DNA from 2 places in the Neobacillus sp. S1227 genome. Region 2 is predicted to be linked to the other one. Evidence: predicted binding sites of a transcription regulator. Region 2 holds the regulator's gene; the other holds the start of a gene.
What was found. The regulator Rex, encoded in region 2, represses fermentation and respiration genes when NADH is low (regulators of the CRP and FNR family bind a similar motif). The targets are predictions, from matches to a motif close to TTGTGAAATATTTCACAA.
Positions count from the first base shown of each region.

Region 1: the regulator Rex is predicted to act here: its motif matches at 2,516-2,533, upstream of ACZ5AE_RS20300 (cytochrome c oxidase subunit 2A).

Region 1 is NZ_AP038276.1:4,057,855-4,062,025, reverse strand. Features, by position in the region: gene ACZ5AE_RS20310 (b(o/a)3-type cytochrome-c oxidase subunit 1) at 17-1,672, opposite strand; gene ACZ5AE_RS20305 (cytochrome c oxidase subunit II) at 1,672-2,148, opposite strand; gene ACZ5AE_RS20300 (cytochrome c oxidase subunit 2A) at 2,171-2,320, opposite strand; gene ACZ5AE_RS20295 (type III polyketide synthase) at 2,977-4,068, shown strand; gene ACZ5AE_RS20290 (isoprenylcysteine carboxyl methyltransferase family protein) at 4,095-4,171, shown strand, end outside.
Region 2 is NZ_AP038276.1:254,848-259,018, forward strand. Features, by position in the region: gene ACZ5AE_RS01410 (ABC-F family ATP-binding cassette domain-containing protein) at 1-675, opposite strand, end outside; gene moaC (cyclic pyranopterin monophosphate synthase MoaC) at 839-1,327, shown strand; gene ACZ5AE_RS01420 (redox-sensing transcriptional repressor Rex) at 1,360-2,013, shown strand; gene ACZ5AE_RS01425 (DUF4395 domain-containing protein) at 2,167-2,592, shown strand; gene ACZ5AE_RS01430 (YdiK family protein) at 2,798-2,998, opposite strand; gene ACZ5AE_RS01435 (lysostaphin resistance A-like protein) at 2,995-3,717, opposite strand; gene groES (co-chaperone GroES) at 4,020-4,171, shown strand, end outside.

The DNA of each region.
Region 1 (4,171 bases), 2.0 Mb from region 2:
TTGAAGCCTTCTGGAATTACCAAGTCTTAAACCCTTTGGACCCAGGCGGTGCATTTTGAATAATATCAATGAATGGTATTGTGTAGGCGAACAGGATTAAGGCAGCAGTGATGCCGAGCCATAATTTCCAGTTTTCAAATACCATTGGTGCTTTTTCCTCCACATTTTCTGCTTCACCGACAGGGAATTCTTCTTCACCTTTTGGTGCAAAGAAGGCAAGATTAATGAAAATAACTAATACTAATATTATGCCAAGGAATAAAATCGTTCCGCCAACTGCCTGGGCAATTTGGTAAGGAATCCACTCAAGAGCCTGCTTGGAGTCGCCATAAGTGGAGAATGCAGAACGTCTGGGTCCGCCAAGTAAGCCTTGGAAGTGCATTGCACCAGACATAAATGCCATTCCGATAAACCATACCCATGCCTGAATAATACCTAATTTGTTCATCGCCTTAGTCAGCTTGCGGCCGGTTAAGTGCGGCACGAGCCAATATGAAATTCCGAAGAATGTAAGTACGACAGAAGTTGCTGCTGTCAAATGGAAGTGTCCTGTTACCCAAATGGTATTATGGACAACCTGGTCCATCTGGTTGGAAGCATTGATGATACCGCCCGCACCGGCAGGAATGAATGAAGCCATACCGATGAATGGAACCGTGAAACGGGCATCATTCCAAGGAAGCACTTTAAACCAGCCAAATAAACCAGTAGCTCCTTTAGAACGGCCATATCTCTCAAACGTAGCGAACAGAGAGAAGGCAGTCATTAAGGACGGGATAATTACCATGAATGTTAAGATAACCTGTATAAATTTCCAAGCCGGGTCAATACCCGGTTCTGTCAACTGGTGGTGGAAACCAACCGGAATCGAGAAAAGCAAGAATAAGATAAAAGATAAACGAGCCAGTGAATCTGAGAAAATCTTTCCGCCGATAATTTTTGGGATAACTGCATACCAGCACATATAAGCAGGCAAAAGCCAGAAATACACTAATGGGTGACCGAAATACCAGAATAACGTACGGCTGATAAGAACATCTACAGTATCTACTAAACCTAAAGACCAAGGCAACAATTGGAATAGAACAGTTGCAGCAACCCCTAATGTAGCCACAATCCACATCACAGTGTTGATAACAGCCATAAAGCTTAACAACGGGCTAGGCTTGCCAGGGTTGTTTTTCCGCCATTTCGCATAGGTCATTATTTGTGCAGCGCCATCAACCCAGCTGCCGACAACCACAAGGGTTAATCCTAAATAAAAGATCCAGTGTGCTTTAAGTGGTGCATAGAAGGTATAAAGTACAGATGCTTCATTTAATAGAATCATCGTTCCTGACATAAGGGTACCAGCAGTCATTAACCAGAAACCAATCCAGCCGGTCCGTCTGGCTGCCGGAGAATGTGTTCCTGCAGTTCTGGATACAGCCGCATATTGAAATCCCATGATAAAGAATGTTGTTAAAACTAGCCCCATTAAAACACCATGAGCTGTTAAAATTTGATAGTAGCCAATTCCCAAAGGCAGTTCAAATTTTCCGGAACGGACAAGGGTTTGTAGTAATCCCATCAGACCGCCAAGAGCGAGTGCTCCGAAAGCCACAAAGAAATGCGCCATGGATAGCTTCGCGTCACGAGGGTCAACCTTTACTTTAGCTGCAGCGTTAACCATTATTTAACCACCTCAATCTTAGAGAACATTAAATGGTGCCCAGTTCCACAGTATTCGTTACATACAACTAGAAATTCGCCGGCCTTGTCAAAGGTTGTTGTGTATTCGCTGACATATCCCGGTTCTAGCATCATATTAATATTGGTACCGGCCATTTCAAAACCATGGACAACGTCCTTGGTGGTACCGATTACTTTCACTTTTGCTCCAAGCGGAACCTCAACCTTTGCAGGGTTATAAGAGAAAGCAGATGCGACAAATACTAGTTCATAATCCCACTCTTTGCCTTCGACCTTATGAAGTCCCGGCTTATCGAAAGGTTTTGTGGTATCAACCTTTTCCGGATTTATTGTAGTTAAACAGCTTGCTGGTTTGTTCCCAAGGTAAAATGCGCTGACACCGACTACTGTTAAAAAAACAACAAGACAGCCGATTCCAAAAGTCAGCCAGATTTTTTCAAATTTATGCATATGCATATATAATTCCCCCCTTTATTTCCTAAAAACGGTCTACGAACAGAAAGTAAACTGAAACCCATGAAACAATGATAAAAAGCCCTAGAATGAATACAGACGCCAGTGTCCCCTTTAAAGAAGAACTGTCTTCAATCTCTGTTTGGTGCTTTGTCTTTAGTTCCGCCTTTGCCATCCCCCTACACTCCCTTCAGAAAATGAAAAGTAAATAAATGATTTCTCTTTCATAATACAAAACAATTGTGAAAGGAAAATATCAAATTCAAGAATTCACAAATTGTTCATTCCTTAGTTAACTACAATGGTAATGTTAAAAAGTTGGTATAACAGTGATTTTAGTCACAATTCCCCACCAGTAATTGTGACTAAAGTGTGAAACATCACACTAAGCTTGTGATTTAGATAATTGATAATTTGATTTCGTAATGATGATCGGCAGTTCATTTTTTGTCACAATACTCGGAAAGAAAAATATGATAATAATAAAAAATTTTTTCTTTGGAAGTGGTTGGTGTGGAGAAATATTATTGTGAACATTGCCGTCTTTTGTATAATAAAATTGAAATATGTAAGGTTTGCGGGAAAATGGCGGGAAATAAAATAAAAATCGAGGTTCAAAAGCAACCGGAAAAATTAGAGTCAGGTTAAATTAGATAATTGGAAAAGTTTATATAATGAAGGAATAACTATTACAAGATATAATAAAAATGCACAACAACAACAACCTTCAAAACGTTTGCTTCTCCGAATGGGGAAGTTTTTTTTGTTTCTGGAATAATATTCTTTAATTTGGCAAAAAATACCCTTACCTTTGGTTAAGGAGAATGATGTATGCCTACAATTCTTTCCGTTGCAGAAGTTATTCCTCCATATGAAATTAAACAGACTCAGGCAACAGAGTTCGCCAGGGAATTGTTTTCCGGTTCGTTTAAAGAAATCGGGCGGTTATTAAAGGCTTTTGAAAATGGACTTATTGAGAAACGACATTTTGTTAACCCCGTAGGCTGGTTTCAGCAGAATCATTCTTTTGAGGAAAAAAACAATGTCTACATCGAATCAGCCGTTACCCTCGGGAAGGAAGCCGTTGTAAAATGTCTTGATAACAATCAGTTTCTAAGGAAAAAAATCCCTTACAAAGACATTGATGCTATTTTTTATATTTCCACCACAGGGATTGCAACTCCAAGTATAGAAGCACGAATAATGAACCTTCTGCCTTTTCATCTCCACACAAAACGAATCCCAATCTGGGGATTGGGCTGTGCAGGCGGTGCTGCAGGTCTTGCGCGTGCTTTTGAATATTGCATGGCCTTTCCAAACGCTAAAGTCCTAGTTCTTTCTGTTGAACTTTGCAGTATAACCTTTCAGCGAAATGACCTATCGAAAAGCAACTTAATTGGGACATCTCTATTTGCAGATGGGGTGGCCTGTGCTTTAGTATGCGGAGATTCCTGTAATATCGAGGATTTTCGTATGAAATCCACATACCCTTCCATTTTAGCGGTTCAATCGGCACTTCTCCCTGATTCATTAGATGTGATGGGGTGGGATATAAAAAATGAAGGATTGTTTGTCCGGTTTTCTCGTGATATTCCAAAAATCGTACATAATTGGTTAAAGCCGGTGGCAGAAGAATTTTTACATGAAAACCATCTTCAAATAGATAAATTAGACTATTTCATTGCCCATCCAGGCGGTAAAAAGGTGTTGGATGCCTATGTTGAATCGCTCGGTATTCCCGAGTCGATGACAGACGTCTCGCTCGGAGTATTAAGAAAATTCGGAAATATGTCTTCTGCTACCATCCTTTATGTGTTAAAACAATATATGGAAATGGATATTCCACGTGGTTCAAATGGACTTTGTGCCGCACTTGGACCGGGTTTCAGTTCGGAAATGCTTCTATTGAGGTGGTTTGAATGAAGGACTTTCTGCCATTTATAAGCTTTATGGGTTTTATTATTTTTCAGCGTGCAGCAGAGATTTTTTTCGCGAAAAAAAATGAAAAATGGATGAAGAGTAGAGG
Region 2 (4,171 bases):
ATCCAAAAAATAGCGGTCATGCGAAACAATTAAAATTGCGCCTTCATAACCCTGCAGATATTGCTCCAGCCAGGAAAGGGTTTCGATATCCAAATGGTTGGTAGGTTCGTCCAAAATTAAAATATCAGGTCTTGTCAGCAGCAGTTTGCCTAGCGCGAGACGCGTTTTTTGTCCGCCGCTTAGACTTGAAATCATTAACGTCGTGTCAGAAAAATTTAACCCATGCAATACAGAGCGGATATCGGCCTCATACTGATAGCCGCCTTGCTCTTTAAATTTAACTTGCAATTCATCATATTCCTTTAATACTCGTTTGTATTTTTCTGGGTCTCCGAAAACAGCAGGGTCAGCCATTTGCTGTTCCAGCTTCCGGAGCGATTTTTCCATCGCTTGCAGGTTCTCAAAAACCGTCAGCATTTCCTCCCAAATGGACAAATTGGACTCCAAACCCGTATTTTGCGCCAAATAACCAACGGTAACATCCTTTGGTTTGATGATTTCCCCGCCGTCATAACCTATTTCGCCGGCGATGATTTTCAATAACGTTGATTTCCCCGCTCCATTCCGTCCGACAAGGGCAACACGGTCACGGGTTTGTAATTCTAGTTTTATATTCGATAAAATAAGTTCAGCACCATAATATTTTTGTAGTTGATTAACCTGTAATAAAATCATTTTTTTCACCTCTAATACCTTACGAATAGTGTACCGTATTAACCGATTGTCGGCAATGAAGTGAAATTTTTAATGGAATTATAAAAAAATATACTGATAGTTCAAAGTTTCACACACATGGACATAAAAATATTGTATTATTTTTTGTAGGAGGATTTCTTATATGGCTGAATTTACTCATTTTAATGAAGAAGGCAGGGCCAAGATGGTTGATGTCAGCGATAAGCCAGAAACGGCACGCACGGCAGTTGCCCAGTCCAGCATAACAGTAAGCTCTGAAATTTATGAAAAAATCACAAACCACGAAATGAAAAAGGGCGATGTCTTAGCAGTTGCCCAGGTTGCTGCGGTGATGGCGGCGAAAAAGACATGGGATATCATTCCAATGTGCCACCCAATTCCATTAACAGGTATCAATATTAATTTTTTCTGGGAGCAGGCCGGGCAGGAACAATATACACTGCATATTGCTGCATCAGTTAAAACTAAAGGCAGTACGGGGGTTGAGATGGAAGCGCTAACAGCCGCCTCTGCTTGTGCCCTAACCGTTTATGATATGTGCAAGGCAGTTGATAAAGGGATGGTGATCGGACCAACCTTTTTGGTGGAAAAAACTGGCGGCAAAAACGGTGATTTTAGAAGAGAAATCTAATATATCTATTAATATTGAAGGGTGGGAGAAATATGTCCAATGAAACGATGAAAATACCACAGGCAACAGCAAAGCGTCTGCCCTTATATTATCGATTTTTACAAAACCTTCATTCTTCTGGCAAGCAAAGGGTGTCATCTGCAGAATTAAGTGAAGCAGTAAAGGTCGATTCGGCAACAATTCGCAGGGATTTCTCTTATTTTGGTGCCCTTGGAAAAAAAGGGTACGGTTATAACGTAAACTATTTGTTATCGTTTTTCCGGAAAACTCTTGATCAGGATGAATTAACAAAGGTAGCGTTAATCGGGGTGGGTAATCTCGGCACTGCTTTTTTACATTACAATTTTTTAAAAAATAATAACACAAAAATCTCTTGCGCCTTCGATGTGGATCCCGGAAAAATCGGCGGTTCAATAGGCAATGTTCCCGTTTATTCGATGGATGATTTAGAGCAGTATTTGATCGAGGAAAATATTTCGGTGGCGATTTTGACGGTGCCGGCTCCGGTTGCTCAGCAAATCACAGACAAGCTAGTGAATACGAAGGTAAAAGGGATTTTAAACTTTACACCAGCAAGACTGAATGTCCCTCCATCTATCCGCGTGCATCATATTGACTTGGCGGTGGAGCTGCAGTCACTTGTTTACTTTTTAAAGCATTATCCAAGCGAAGTAGTTGAAGAATAAATAATAAATGGGCTTCTCGCCAAAATAGGTGAGAGGCCCATTTTTCGTTTGGAAACATTTTTCCTATACAGCTCACTATACAAAAGAAGTTAAAGCGGGTAAAATGAATTTACAAATAAGTATTGTAATCCAATAGGGAAGGTTGGGATTAAAATGACAAAAACAGTTCGCTCAATCCCACGGCCGTTAGTGAAAACAAACCAGTGGGTGATTGTTATAAGTGTTGTGTTAACATGGTTATCCGGACAGGAATGGTTTTTGTTAGTGCCGTTTAGTGCCGGTATGTTTGGTCTTTTATTCGGATTTAATCCGATTATGCAAATAGCAAAACTGTTTTTAAGAAAGGATCCAAAGGCTTATATACCGGAGGATTGGGAGCAGCAGCAATTTAATCAAAAAATTGCCGTATCGTGTTTGGGAATTGGATTTGCAGGATTCCTGCTGGGATGGAATACTGTAGGCTATATATTTACGGTTATGGTTGCTGTGGCCGCCTTTATCGCGATACTTGGATTTTGCATCGGATGTTTTATTCATTATCAGTGGAACCAATACCGTTATAAAAGGGCGAACCAATAAAGTTAGAGGTCTGAATTATTCAGCCTCTTTTTTTGTTTTTTTGCTTACATTTTACCTAGTCCTAAGGATAAGGGGATTGCAGTTGCGGTCGGTATTGTGTTGACCTTGTCGAGGGCGTTCTGTGATGTATTCTTTAAAACCTATCAACAGAATGCGCTAAAGGAAACCGGAGATTAATAAGAAAGAGGCTGTTTATGTGACAGCCTCATTTCTTCATTTGCCCCTTATATTTAAAATGAAAAACAATCATCTTTAAGGCTGATCCAAAGTCAAAGGTGGCCAGGATGACCAAAAGGTAACTAAAGAAGCCCCAGCCATTGTTTTGAACATCATCGATGGCAAAATAGGTGAACAGGGCCCCAAGTATTAAATAAATCAAACCGGAAAACAAAGGTGAACGTCTCATAGAAATCCTCCGATAAAGTTTTGAACTGCCTCTGCCTCACGCATCAGCCGCTCAATGTCATCCTTATAAACCGACTGAACAAGGACGACCATCGTGTTCATAGATACATGGGCGAAAATCGGCACCAGGATCCGTTTAGTTTTTACATAAAGAAAAGCAAAGGTAAAGCCCATCGCCGAGTAAATAAGCAGATGCTCAGGCTCCATATGGACAAGCGCAAAGATCACCGAGCTGATTAGCGCAGAAATAAAGAAATTAAACCGTTTATAAAAAGCCCCAAAGATAATTTTTCGAAACACAATTTCCTCTAAAATCGGGCCGATAATACTCGTTACAAGAATGGCTAATGGAAAGGCATTAATTATCGTGAGGATTTCCTGTGTATTTTTAGAGCCCAATTCAATCCCAATAAGGCGCTCAATGATGGCAGCCGCATATTGGGCAAAAAGAGCAAGGAAAACCCCTAAAATCGCCCACATTATCGAATGCCCGATGGAAGTGTTTCTTTTACTATGGACTCCAGGCTGCATTTCTTTTCTTAGGATAACAAGAATGAGGAGAAAGGCAAGGGTGAAACTAGTGATCAGCCAAACCGGCACCACAAATTCCTGACTCCATCCAAAAAGGCGAAATCCAAACATAAATGCTGGAATCCCGGCAAAGCTGGAGAGCTGCATGGCAATATAAACAATAAGGACAATCCAGTATTCCTTTTTCAAATCATTACTCCTTTTCAATCTAGTTTTTCCAATCGAAATGTAATCAATCACTATTCTTCATTCTACCTTTAATAACAAATTAGTTTCAATTTTGAATACTTGCTTTGAAAAATATTGAATAGGAAAATTGTATTTTATCCATACTTTATAAGGTGGAAAAAAAGGTATCTTTTTTTTAATATTTTTATGCATCAGACTTGCAAAAGATTTTAAGATTCATTATTATAATAATTGTGTTAGCACTCAGTGATGTTGAGTGCTAATAATGACTGATAACATAGAATTTGAGGAGGTTGTTTTTAGTGTTAAGACCATTAGGTGATCGCATTATCATCGAACTAGTTGAAACAGAAGAAAAAACTGCAAGCGGTATCGTATTACCGGATACAGCGAAGGAAAAGCCTCAGGAAGGAAAAGTTGTTGCTGTAGGTACTGGCCGTGTGCTTGACAATGG